3 regions of the Paenibacillus sp. FSL F4-0243 genome follow, and region 1 is predicted to be linked to each of the others. Evidence: riboswitches for the same ligand, from Rfam matches in the RefSeq annotation. Region 1 holds a riboswitch; each other region holds the start of a gene.
What was found. Region 1 has a riboswitch for cyclic di-GMP ahead of NSS87_RS02440 (collagen-binding domain-containing protein). Riboswitches for the same ligand answer to the same signal wherever they lie in the genome.
Positions count from the first base shown of each region.

Region 1 (4,532 bases):
TTTGTCATAAGTTGTCGTTAAATCATAAAAGGTATGGTTATCTCTTGCGCGGCTGGAACGAAGTTTTTCTCTCCCCAAGTGCACATCATATCCAGCACCGGAATAAGCGATTGGCCCTTCTCGGTCAAGGAATACTCAACTTTAGGGGGAATCTGGGGGAATTCCTCGCGCCTGACAAGACAGTCGGCTTCCAGTTCTTTCAACATAACGCTTAATGTCTTAAAAGGTATTGTACCGATACCCCGTTGCAGTTCATTGAACCGCACGATCTTGTTTTCAGAGAGATAGTAGAGAATAGTCATTTTATATTTACCACTAATAATAGACAAGGTGTAGCCAAAGCTAGTGTCCTTCTGTTGAATGCCAGACGGTATACAGATTTCATCACTCATGGGCTATTACCCTCCTTCAGAAAATATTCAACGAAAAGGCAAACGCCTGTTGTCGCTCCGTACTCAGGTCCCGACTTTATTATGTTTTACAACCTGCTATCAAGTCATCCTGTGAGAACGAATTCACTATATCATTTTGAAACAATTTGTTCAAAGCACTCGTGGCTAACTATCAATCGGTCGATTTTCTCTGTCGGCGAAGCGGGCCTCTTTGGTTGGAAATCAAAAGTGCCAAGCGGATAGCCTAAGCGACGAATTGAAGTTTTTAATGTAATTTTCATGTGAGCATCATCTTATTTTCAGGTTCAAGGTATATATTGAAGACACCAAACACCCCCCAGTGTTTTGTGGTATAAATCTCTCAGGTCTTGCCAACTCCCATGGTAAGGCCTATTTTTTTGTTCGCTAATTAAATGAGGGAGGGGGCAGCTTCTTCGCTACTTCACTTAATCTGATACTGCTCTTCATAGCTCTTAAAAGATGAAATATCCAGACCGAGATATCTGCGCATATGAATGGCAGCTTGGGCAGCGACGATGTCGTTTAACAGCAGCATTCGTTCATGGTATCCACGACATATAAATTTGGCTTCTATCCCCGTGTTAAGTCTGTTCTGCTCATAAACCTTGATTCCCCGTTTTCTCATCTCTGAACGAACATCTCTTAGATCTGTTGTAGCAACTGCTGCGGCTGTTTCAAGAACCTCCAGATAGGGGGTAGGTGTTCGTAAATGTGCAGATAGAATGGCGGAGTCCCGTTCGAAAGCTGATAAAATCATCGGAAGCAATAAATAAGATTTGACCAGCATGTTGTCCCTGCTTTCAGCTCTATTCATGAATCTCATCACCTCTAATGGGAACGTATATTCGTATTCTACCCCGATATTCCAAAAATAATCAATGGTATTTCTAAACAGCTAGTCCAATGTGATTGAATTCACAACTAAATTAGAAAGAATAAAATATATTAAAATTGTAATAATAAAAAATAATGCTTCAGACTTATATAAAGGGAGAATTAGGATGAAAGAGGAAGGAAGTCTCCACCGTGGAATGGTATTTGGTTTGATTCTAAGTATTCCATTATGGATATCGATATTAGGCTTTATAAAGTTACTTTAAAATTGAAGGAAAACCTTTGTGTGAAGCGCCTTTAGGCGCTTTTTTTGTGCTTGCTTACGCGTATGAATATCAAAAGGAATTGATTGACAATTGTAGGAATGGAGCGCTAAACTATTATTAGTTCAAAAGTATTAAAAGTCATAGACGATTATTTAATAGGATGCTTAAAATGCTAGTTCTAATCCGCAAGTCAATACATATATTATCATGATAATAGCAAACCGCCTGAAAGGGTGGGACGCAAAGTCCAGGAGTCTAAAGTGTCTTAAATGCGCTATGACCGTCCGACTGCCATGAGAAGGGAATTCCACTTCTTTTTTGGCGGTCTTTTTTGTTGTTAGGTCCTTTAGAGTTTCTGGTAATTATTCTGATTAAATATAAATCATAGATTTAGGAGGTGTGCTTTTTGAAAAGAAGAATGAAACCGCTGCTTGCACTAGTATTAGCGGGGATATTGACGGTAGGTAGTGGTCTTTCTGGAGGTCATTTGGTAAATGCGGCTGGGGAGGTGCTTCCCTATACTCCTACACCTGTGTTAGGTATTGCAGGGAATTTTAATACTTTTATTTTTGGGGATTTCAAACAATCTAATGATCAGGTTCATGGGCGCCTTGCGGCCAAAGGTAATATTATTTTGCAGAATTACGGCGTATCCAAGGATAATCCAGGTGGAGATGTTCTTATCGCTGGTAATGACATCAGTTTTACTAATGGGACTGTTCATGGAGCATCCGTTTATGGTGGTGTTTTTTCCAGCAACGGTGTAGATCTTAAAGAACCAGCGAGAAAAGGGACTCCTATTGATTTTGATGCTGAAGAGCAATTTCTTATTGGACGTTCTAATGAATTCTCTTCGCTTGCTACAATAGGAACTTTCAAAAAGGAATATGGGAAAATAACGATTGATGCTCCGGAACCATTTAACGTTCTTAATCTTAGTGCTGCCGATTTCGCTGGTGCTAATGGCTTACAGTTTAATATTGCAAATAGCGCCACAGTTATCATTAACGTTAGCGGAAGTTCAGTTAACATTCCAAGCTTTCAAATCTGGGGAGGTAGCCCTAACAAGGTATTATTTAATTTTTATGAAGCTAGCACTGTTGACATTGGAAGTTTAACAATAGAAGGAACTATCCTAGCTCCGCTTGCAAAAGTAACTTATAATTCCGGTGAACTGCATGGGACGCTGATTGCAAAGGGATTTGCTGGTGGGGTGCAGATGCATTGGTATCCATATAGAGGGGAAGAACCACCTCCGACACCAACGCCGACCGTGGCACCAACACCGACACCAACCGTAACACCAACACCAACGCCGACCGTGACGCCAACACCAACGCCGACCGTGACGCCAACACCGACGCCGACCGTGACACCAACACCGACACCAACCGTGACGCCAACACCAACGCCAACCGTGACACCAACACCGACGCCGACCGTGACGCCAACACCAACGCCGACCGTGACGCCTACGCCGTGCGTGACACCGACACCGAAGCCAACACCAACGCCGAAGCCAACACACACACCGAAGCCAACACAAACGCCGAAGCCAACATACACACCAAAGCCAACACACACACCAAAGCCAACGCCGATCGTGACGCCAACACCAACGCCGACCGTGACGCCAACACCAACGCCGACCGTGACGCCAACACCAACGCCGACCGTGACGCCAACACCAACGCCGACCGTGACGCCAACACCAACGCCGATCGTGACACCAACACCAACGCCGACCGTGACGCCAACACCAACGCCGACCGTGACGCCAACACCAACGCCGACCGTGACGCCAACACCAACGCCGACCGTGACGCCAACACCAACGCCGACCGTGACGCCAACACCAACGCCGACCGTGACGCCAACACCAACGCCGACCGTGACGCCAACACCAACGCCGACCGTGACGCCAACACCAACGCCGACCGTGACGCCAACACCAACGCCGACCGTGACACCAACGCCGACACCGTCGCCGGAAGTAACGCCAACACCGTCGCCGGAAGTAACGCCAACGCCAACACCGTCGCCGGAAGTAACGCCAACACCGACACCGTCGTCGGAAGTGACGCCAACACCGACACCGTCGTCGGAAGTGACGCCAACACCGACATCGTCGTCGGAAGTAACACCAACACCGGCACCGTCGTCAGAAGTAACGCCAACACCGACGCCAACGCCGGAGCCTCCGGTGTTCCCGACACCAACACCATCATTTGTAATTGGCACTATCATTGTTAATGATGATCCTGTGCCGCTGGGCCCTGTAGCTTCGTCGACTCCAGTACTAGTACCAACACCAACACCGTCGAGCAATACAGAGGTACTTGTTGATGAGGAGGAGATTCCATTAGGACCAGTATTGACAGTAACACCAACGCCGTCACCAGAGGATATTGCTGTAGTGGATGATACAATCCCGCTAGGTAATCCACCTGTTGATGAACTTCCAAAAACGGGAGAATCAAGTTCAGTCCCTTATTATGTAACTGGTCTAGGTTTTGCACTTATTGGATTGCTAATGAGAAATAGATTCTCGAGCAAGAAATAATAAACGGTGATTGTAGCTTGAATACAAGTTATGCCGTGAAGAATAGTAAAGCCGCTTTCGGGACATATTCCGAGGGCGGTTTTCTTTTGTTATGATTGTTATATTTTGGCGCATTCTAAGTAGATGTTATACTGATTTACAACGGATATGAGGAAAGGACGGGGAAGATGAATTGGTATGGTTCTTCATTAGCGCTGTCATCGTCATAGGAGCTCTGATCTATGCGGGCTTTTTCTTTTATGGAATTGCTATTAAACGAGCACCGAAGGAATTCCTGAGTAATAATCGTGATTTGAAGGTTGATCCCCCGGTTGCCGGGGCTTCTTGGGGTGAGGGGAAGGATTGGATCTCCAGTCAGAGCTTTGAGAATGTGGAGATTACATCTGAGGACGGGCTACAACTAAGAGGGTACTTGCTCCTTTCGGATCGTGCTGAAGGTCGTACGGCGATTCTAGC
Region 1 is NZ_CP150151.1:547,175-551,706, forward strand. It holds gene NSS87_RS02430 (helix-turn-helix domain-containing protein) at 18-392, opposite strand; gene NSS87_RS02435 (hypothetical protein) at 835-1,227, opposite strand; cyclic di-GMP riboswitch class I at 1,719-1,809, shown strand; gene NSS87_RS02440 (collagen-binding domain-containing protein) at 1,920-4,076, shown strand; gene NSS87_RS02445 (alpha/beta hydrolase) at 4,249-4,532, shown strand, end outside.

Region 2 (4,532 bases), 710 kb from region 1:
GGAAATCATTATGATATAGGGTTATAAGCGATATATTCACTGAAATCGGAAGTGGCTGGATTCCTTCCTGGATCCATTTACTCAACATGATACATACTGATTTAAACACCATTAAATCTAATTTCACGATAAAGCGATTTCTCTCAAATATGGGGATAAATACTGCAGGAGATATAAGTCCCTTCTGAGGATCATTCCATCGAACCAATGCCTCAGCGCCATGAAAACTGTTCACTCGCAGATCCATTTTCGGTTGTAAATATACTATAAATTCACCATTTGTCATGGCAGCATCCATCTTTCTTACGATGTCTTGCTCTTCGTGTATCTGCAATAGCAATTGTTCGTCAAAGAAAGCGCATGAGCTCTTGTATCCACCTTTAATGGACTTACAAGCGATTCCTGCTCGGTCAATACATGTGAGGATATCGCTCTGACGATCATCTATACAGTAAATTCCACAATTAATCACTAGCCTAAAACCTTCTTCATTTCCAAACGTATAGTCGCTCATTTGTTCAGTAAGTACTTGTATACGGATGAATAATTCCGCCTTATTGTCATACGAAGTGAAAAGAATAAAACGATCACCCCCTAAGCGTCCAATGACATCCTCGTCTAATGTGTTTGCTGTTAAGCTATTAGCCACTTGAATCAAAATGCTATTTCCTTCATGAAAACCGACAATTTCATTTATGTATTTAAATTGTTCAATATCAAATTGCAACACAGCAAACTTTGTATTCTGTTTCTCTTTAAGTAAATACTGAGCATCTATAACAAATTTATTCGTTCTAGGAAGATGTGTTAACTCATCCTCAAAGGCAATCCTCTCCATCTGTTTCCTAATTTTGCTCTTATTTAATAGAATGTTAACAAATATGATCAATAATAAGACAAACATGATTACACATAATAAAAAAGTCGCCTGACTCATTTGAGACGCTTTGGCCATGATCACATCTTTCGGTATCACGGAGAGAATATACCAGTCCTCAACCCCCTGAATGCCAGAATAACCAACCATTTTGCTATCTCCGTTAATCCAAAATATTCCTACTCCAGATTTTTTTGCGGTTATGTTCTCTTTAAAGATTTGCAGTTGTTTCTTATTTCTAGAATCAATACTTATACTTTCGAATATGTTATCAATTGACTTATCCTCTTCGAGATTCTTCGATTTGATAATGACTTGTCCCTTTTGATCAATGATTTGAGAATAACCATGACCTTTAAAGAAGGAAACTGCAAGAGCATCATAAAGATCCTGTGTATATTTGCTGGCAGATAAAGCACCCTTCACTTCACCTTTAAACTTAAGTGGACTATTGATCGTGATAATTTCTTTATTGGAGATCTTATCTAAGAATGGATCAGAAATACTGCTAATACCCTGAAGAGCTTTTTGGAATCCTACTTCATCTGATACATCAAACATTGTCCCATCTGATGCGTAAGCTTTACCATCTGGGCTGTTGATGCTAATTCGAATAAAATTATATTTTTTATCAAAGTGATGCAGATATTTTTTGGTCTTATCCCAGTCCATATAATTGATTTCCGAAATAGAATCAGCAATTCCATCTAATGAATCTAATCCACCATGTATCATATTTCCAATCGATCTACTCGCATGTATCGTAGCTTCTGATGTAGCAGCAACCGCTTCTTGCTCATAAGAGTTAGCAGTCCATTTTATGAAATAGTAAGAGCACCCCCAAAATATCAACGTTGCCATTATGACGAGGCCTATCATTCTCCATACTCTCAATGGTTGTGTTTGATCCATGTACTATCATCCTTTTTCCGATTTATTACGTTTTTATTAGAAAACGAATTAAAAAAAGCCGCTATCAGAATGATAACGGCTGCATATGCATCAAAAAATAAGATCAAGAAACTCCAACTGCATGCAACCGGCTGTCATATCTATATGTAGATTTAGACCCTATGGCTTTGTGTCCCTACTTTTCAATAGGTTTACCAATATTCTGTTTTAACTATTATTAGTCATAAATACTCTATTAATAATAGGTTGCCTCCAAAAGACCTATTTCCGTAGTAAATTTTAATTTTTCCATGGGAAAATTTTCACAAATATCAATGTTAACTTTAATATAATATTTATTAATGTAAAGCAACAATTCTGCGAACAATTATAAAATTAGATACTAAAGCCCAATGTAACATTTAAATATGTCACATTGGGACTTATTTCTCAACACGAACTATGTTTGTCTTACACACGCATAACGAAGAACAGCTTCTTCCAAAATATCAATCCCCATAATGATATCATCCAAGTCTGTATATTCATTGGGATGATGACTAAGTCCATCTACAGAAGGAACAAAGATAAGCCCTACTGGGCAAAGTTTGTTCATGTTCATGGCATCATGCCCTGCACCACTGATCATCCGTTGACTCGATATCCCTTTCTCTTCACAAATCGATTCTAGAACCTGACTGATCTCATCAGATAATAGGACGGGTTCCTCCGAAATAATTTCCGTACTCTCAATTACAAGTTGTCTATTTTCTTGTACTAAGGATATTGTTTGATACAAATGGTCTAACACACGTTGCCTGGATGCCACTGAAGTAGATCTGATATCAATTTTAATTTCTACCTCTCCCGGAACCACGTTCATAGCGCCATTCAAGATATCTATCACCCCTAGCGTCGCAACCGTTCCAAATTCTTGTTCGAGTTTGGCTGCTTTCTCAAGCTCAAGTGCTATTTCTGAGGCACCCAGAAAAGCATCTTTTCTCATATTCATAGGTGTCGTTCCAGAGTGGGATGCCTTCCCTGATATTTGAATATGAAGCCTCACGGGTGCAGCAATTCCAGTCACAATTCCAATTCTTTTATTATTGTTTATTAAGACAGGACCTTGCTCAATATGTAATTCAAAAAACGCTTTTAATTCTTCATTCTCTCTACTCGCCTGATCAATATTGTTATAATCCAGTGCACATAGCGAAAATGCCTTTTCCATGGTAATACCGTCTTTGTCCTTCAAAGATCTATATTTCTCCTTCTGAAATAACCCTGACATTACTTTACTGCCTACTGTTGAAATCCCAAAACGCGAGGATTCTTCACAGGCAAATGAGATGATTTCGATCGGATGATCCGTTTCAATCCCTTTTTCGTTTAGACGTTTGATCACTTCCAAAGCAGCCGTTACACCTACTACCCCATCGTACTTCCCACCTTGGTATACCGTATCCAAGTGAGAGCCCATTACAACGGGTGGGAGCCCTTCTATCTTCCCATTCCTTCTAGCGATCACATTTCCGCAATGATCCATCCGAATATCTAAATTTTCAGCCTTACACATCCGCATAAAAGCACTCGTACATGTCTGCTCTTCATTTGTATAGGCAATTCTAGTGATGCCCTTCTCACCCGAGTTATATTGATTAATATTATCAAATAAAGCCTGATATCTTCTCTTTCTATCCATGCTAATATCTCCAATCCTGGGTATTCATGATTATGGTTTCATCAAAATTCGTGAATGATATACAATAGAGGTAGTGCTAGTCTTTAAAAATTACTTACTTGATGAGGTGTAATGGATAGCTATGAAGAAGACCATTATTTTTAAAGAAAATGACTCATTTACAATTAAAGCTGATTTTTATGAAACAAACCGTCCCCAAGCCCCTGCTATTGTTTACATTCACGGAGGCGGTCTACTTTGGGGTGATCGAGAAGATCTATCCGAGGAAATGATACAACTTTACACTAATAATGGTTTTGCGCTATTTTCGATTGACTATAGATTAGCCCCTAGGTCAACCCTATCTGACATCCTTGAAGATATCCAAGACGGTCTTCTTTGGTTAGTGAATGAAGGACCCAAGGAATTCTCCATTGATCCCTCAAGGATTGCTGTCGTGGGAAGCTCCGCAGGTGGTTTCCTTGCGCTGTGCACAGGAATGTTTACCCATAAGCCGCGTGCGATTGTCTCCTTCTATGGATATGGCGATATTAGTGCTCCATGGGCACTCGAACCAAGTAAATTCTATTGTGAAAAGGATATCGTCTCCATGGAGATTGCAAAAGGTACAGTGTCCGATCAAATCATTACGAGCGCAAGCGTTGACGAGCGTTTTCTTCTCTATTTATATGCAAGACAATCCGGTCGTTGGATCGAAGAAGTGACGGGCTTGAATCCTTCTCTACATAAGGAAGAAATCCTCAAATTCTGTCCTATTCATCATGTAACTAAGGAATTCCCCCCTACATTGTTACTGCACGGAACGAACGATGTAGATGTACCGTATGAACAATCGGTATTCATGAGAGCTGCGCTAGTGAAAGAAGGAGTACCGGCAAAGCTTATTACTATTCCAAACGGAGAGCATGTATTTGAAAAAGATTTCGATAACCCTGTTGTGCAAAAAGCTCTTCATCAGGTGATTGATTTCCTTCAGCTTCATCTTGCTGAGTAGGTCTGTAGAAGAACAGGAAAATCCGGCACTAAAATAGTGCCGGAAAATATAGGAGACCGCATGAATTA
Region 2 is NZ_CP150151.1:1,253,970-1,258,501, reverse strand. It holds gene NSS87_RS05615 (EAL domain-containing protein) at 1-1,789, opposite strand, end outside; cyclic di-GMP riboswitch class I at 1,909-1,995, opposite strand; gene NSS87_RS05610 (Zn-dependent hydrolase) at 2,229-3,470, opposite strand; gene NSS87_RS05605 (alpha/beta hydrolase) at 3,592-4,464, shown strand; gene NSS87_RS05600 (nucleoside deaminase) at 4,530-4,532, opposite strand, start outside.
Region 2: it holds a riboswitch for cyclic di-GMP, as region 1 does, so the genes downstream of both, NSS87_RS05615 (EAL domain-containing protein) here and NSS87_RS02440 (collagen-binding domain-containing protein) in region 1, are expected to answer to the same signal.

Region 3 (4,532 bases), 1.9 Mb from region 1:
CAAACTCCGGAAGAATAGAACTAACTGGCTGCCCCATAAAAATTTCACCATCATCTGCTAGCTGCCAGATCGCTGTTGCCGTAAACAGCTTAGTAATAGAAGCGATTCGAAATATTGTATCCGTTTTCAACTCTTGGTCGCTATCTTCTTCGTAACTGAAGCGTCCCCCCGCTCCATTAGCAAATATTTTTCCATAACGACTAAGAGAATAAATATAGCCATCGGCTACTTTCTTATTACAGAGATCCTCATAAAAATGATTAAGTGCCTCTAATCGGTCCTCCCTGTAATTCACTTCGTTCAGCTTGCTAAGCTCTGTGGATGATAACATGATTCGCACTCCCCCTATCAATCATTAAAAAGAATAGTAATTCTCAAAAATGTAAATTTACACCTAACCTATAATACCTTTTCAATATAATAGTTACAACATGATATTTCATACACTATTAAATTAATTCAGATTATTAATCACATAAATAGCATGTACTAAAATCCTAATAATTGGTAGGTCAATTTTATATTTATTTATTTTTTACATATCTCACTTCCTGTTGGCTACTGTCATGAATGGAGTAAAAAGCGCTGTTCTACTGAACAGCGCTTTTTACTCCATATGAAAACGACCTTATTATTCTAGTTCGGCGGGCTTTACAATGGTTGTACCTTTGTTATTCTTGGAATACTTAGCTTCGATTTTCGTGTTGTATGTATCCTTTTCTCCATCACTTATCAGCACATAACTCAGATCGACTGTCAGTTTTTCCGTCTGCCAGGTCTTAGTATTGACGAATAATTTCCACGTTACGCTTTTGGGTTGAACTGTCTCACCATCCCAGAGGTTCTCCTGGTCATAGAGTTTGATTATTCCCTTAGCTGCTGTCGGATCGGTTACCGTGAACTGCAGGACGGTCTGAGCACCAGCAGTGCTGACTTTCATAGATTTTTTATAATTTTTTACCGAATCAAGCATGGAAACAGGATCGTATTGACCTTTGGAGTAAAAAGAATCCCACTCCATCTTCTCCAGTCCAATCCAATACTGCGCATCAGGATCGATTGGCTCACCGTCATCGTCGTAACCTTCATCTTCAGATTCATCGATCAGTTCACTTCCGTCTACAAGATAGTAAAACTCCTTGTCATTGGCATATAGACTGTACGTTGTTTCTAAAAGACTACTATCAACGGTGCCGGCTGCAGCAAAATTCGGCAGTCGATTAATATCCAGCTTCAGTGTGTTAGTGTTGCTGATACGTACCCCACCGCTCTGAATATCCTGTTTTTTGATCACATCTAAGTGAAAATTCTTTATTGCTTTAGAGGCTGCCGTTACTTTGCTAATCATTTGATCCGCGGTTACTGCTGTTGTGGTAGCGGCAGACACGACTTCAGGATTAGACATCCATCCGATCGTTCCGGACAGCAATAAAGCACCTACTGCCAAACTAGTGCCTATTGTTTTGAAAAAACTGTTCATGTACTTCCCCTTTCGGCCCCTTGCGATAATGTAACGCCGTATAGGTCGAAATAATAAAAGAGCTCAAAATTGACTACATATTCTTAGAGCTATCCTTTATGCATCATAAGACATCCCTATGGCGGCCTGGCGATCATTTCCTTCTGTAGAAAGGCTTTAGACCCATGGCTTTGTGTCATCATCTTTCGATGATTTTACCTTTAACGCGGACATTCAATTAGTTTTAATTAGCTTACGGACGCATGTCCCACCGCTAATTTTATCATGGTTATAATTACCTGTAAACGACTTATCTTCCATTCAAATTCGCTATGATGCTCAGAAGAAATACTTCACTCAAAATGAAAAATGAACGATTACATACGCTTATAAGTCTTATTAATGAGAACAGCAAAGACAGGGGGTGCAGCAAAATGTGTGACCGAGAAATTTTCGAGCTCTATAAAGAACAAGTATATTATTTTTGTTACTACTTAATGAAAAATCAGGCAGATGCAGAGGATATTTGCCAAGAGGTATTTGTAAAGGTTATCTTAGCGGATAAGTCTAAGGTAAGAAACTTGAAATCTTGGATTTTACGAATTGCTTCGAATGAGTGCAACAGTGTGATTAAAAGGCGTAAGACAGGGTGGATGAAAGAAGTACGTAATTATTTACTATCCAGGTCTGAGGAATCAAACCCTGTAGAAAAACGGTTGGATCGACAGGAAACTAAAAAAGAATTACAAGGGTTATACAGTCAGCTTCCCGACAAAATCAGAATGGTAGTAGTCCTTCGTTTTATAAACGAATTGACTGTACCCGAGATCTCTAAAGTTATGAGCATACCCGAAGGAACTGTAAAATCCAGACTGAACAAGGGACTTAAAATACTAAATAGAATGGGTGGAACCCAACTAAAGGAGCTGAATAGTAATGAGTCTCTATATTGAAAAAGATAAACATATTCCCCGACCGGATTATGATTTGATGTGGACTGCCATAGAACAAGAAGCATATACACGTCAAAGAAATCTGCATTCCTCCCAGAATACTCCTAGGTCTAATAAAAAGGTTATTCCTATCAGTATTGTCTTCTCTTGCCTCTTACTTGTAGCCATTCCTGTATTCGCTAGTATGACGATTAATTGGGATAAAATTGGTGGTCGAAGTGTGAGCAATGCATTAAATAATGGCATCGGTCAACAGTATAATCTTCAAACTTCCAGTTCAGGAGTAACAATGAATTTGAACGGTGTTGTAACTGATGGAGAAAAAATGAAAATGCTGTTATCACTTGATACTAAATCTGATCTATCCCAATATACTGGATTTGCTACAGAGAAAAACATCATGACTAGTGAGTCCGGTGCCAAGGCAAAGGTATACGGTTATTTAGAATACGATCCTGAAAGCCAGAAACTCATTGGAGTATATGAGACACCTGATACATTAAAGGATGATAAAAAGGACTACAGGTTTGAAGCACGGAATCTCATTTTTTACAGTGATCGGAATATTCCCTTACAATCTAATCATCAAGCAGGAGATACAATTGATACGGGAGTTAAGCAATACCCAAGCATTCAAATCGAATCCGTTCGACAAGTTTCCAATCAAACCATTATCCGTTACAAAGTCGCTGCATCACCATCTGACTTAGGACGGGGTAACCCACATTTGGTAGTTAGTACTGCAGGTCAAGAGAATGAGGCAATTCCAACCATCATGCCTAACGAAGGATCGGATTTATTTATTGAACAGGTTTTCAATATAACTGAATCAGATTGGAAGGAAGCTAGTCTTCATTTTAGTTACATTGAAGAAGCGAAACGAATTTCAGGTACGTGGAAGTTCGATTTTAAAGCAGATGGACAAAAAGCAAGTGAGGCGATTTACACTAAGAAACTGTATAACAGTCCTGAATTTCAAGAAAAGACCGGTATAACCTTAGATCAGCTAGTGGTTACCCCTTTGGATATCCAAATTCTAATAGATGAAAATGATTCGCTTAATAAAGGAATTGTCCACTATAATACCGCTCAGTTGGTTATAGGTGATAAAACAATCACTGGGGGTTGGAATTTGAAAGGAGATCATTCCGAAAGCTACCAGCATTTATTTCAATTCGAATCTCCGGAATGGTATAACAACTGGTCTGATGTTCCAATGAAACTTATATTAAAGGATGCTGTCATTGAGAAACGTGATACCAGCAAGAATTGGATCACAATAAACAAACCTAAAGAACAAAAACAGTTCACTTCACTTGATGTCGATGGATTAGAAATTGAATTCACGTACTATACTGAGGGCGAAAATTTGATTGTTGAATCATCATCCAAATCTCCTGGCTTCAGAAGCGTTAACCAAACTACGTTACGGATTAATGGCAAAGAAGTGGTGCCTGAAATTACACCTAAGGGCATGATATCTACAGGAACTAATATTGATAGCTACAAAGATATTCCTTTCGACGAAAAAATCGAACTGAACCCCGGTATCTATAAATATAGCGATCCTAGCCGGAACGAGGAAATTAAACTTTAATACAAGAAGTTATTCTATTGTCCCGCCCTTTCTAGTTAATCCTAAGGGCGGGTTATTTTTGGATAGTTATGTATCTCTTTTATTTCCTTCATAACAAAAAAAGCATAGAACGGACTCAAGTCCGCTTTATGCTTTCCATTATTAGGATAAACAATATTTAACCAGCGCATCACGCACACCATGCTCATTGTTCGAACCCGTAACAGCATTCGCTGCCGCTTTTACCTCTACAGGAGAATTATCCATCGCCACGCCCATCCCCGCATAGGTAAGCATAGAAATATCATTAAAATAATTACCGATTGAGAGGACTTCTTCTTGCGGAATTCCCAGCTTCACAGCGAGATTTCTTAATGCGTTTCCCTTAGAAGATTCGGGATGCATCAAATCAACGAAAAATTCACCACTCCGCAAAATATTGTACTCAGGAGCCCAAGTACGCCATTCACGTTCAGCTTCGTCAAGGATTTCTGGCTGTGTAAATACAGTAAACTTAACAACCGGTTCACGGAAATCTTCCCAT
Region 3 is NZ_CP150151.1:2,464,089-2,468,620, reverse strand. It holds gene NSS87_RS10760 (serine hydrolase domain-containing protein) at 1-331, opposite strand, end outside; gene NSS87_RS10755 (DUF6612 family protein) at 632-1,480, opposite strand; cyclic di-GMP riboswitch class I at 1,598-1,689, opposite strand; gene NSS87_RS10750 (RNA polymerase sigma factor) at 1,894-2,412, shown strand; gene NSS87_RS10745 (DUF4179 domain-containing protein) at 2,396-4,009, shown strand; gene NSS87_RS10740 (Cof-type HAD-IIB family hydrolase) at 4,151-4,532, opposite strand, start outside.
Region 3: it holds a riboswitch for cyclic di-GMP, as region 1 does, so the genes downstream of both, NSS87_RS10755 (DUF6612 family protein) here and NSS87_RS02440 (collagen-binding domain-containing protein) in region 1, are expected to answer to the same signal.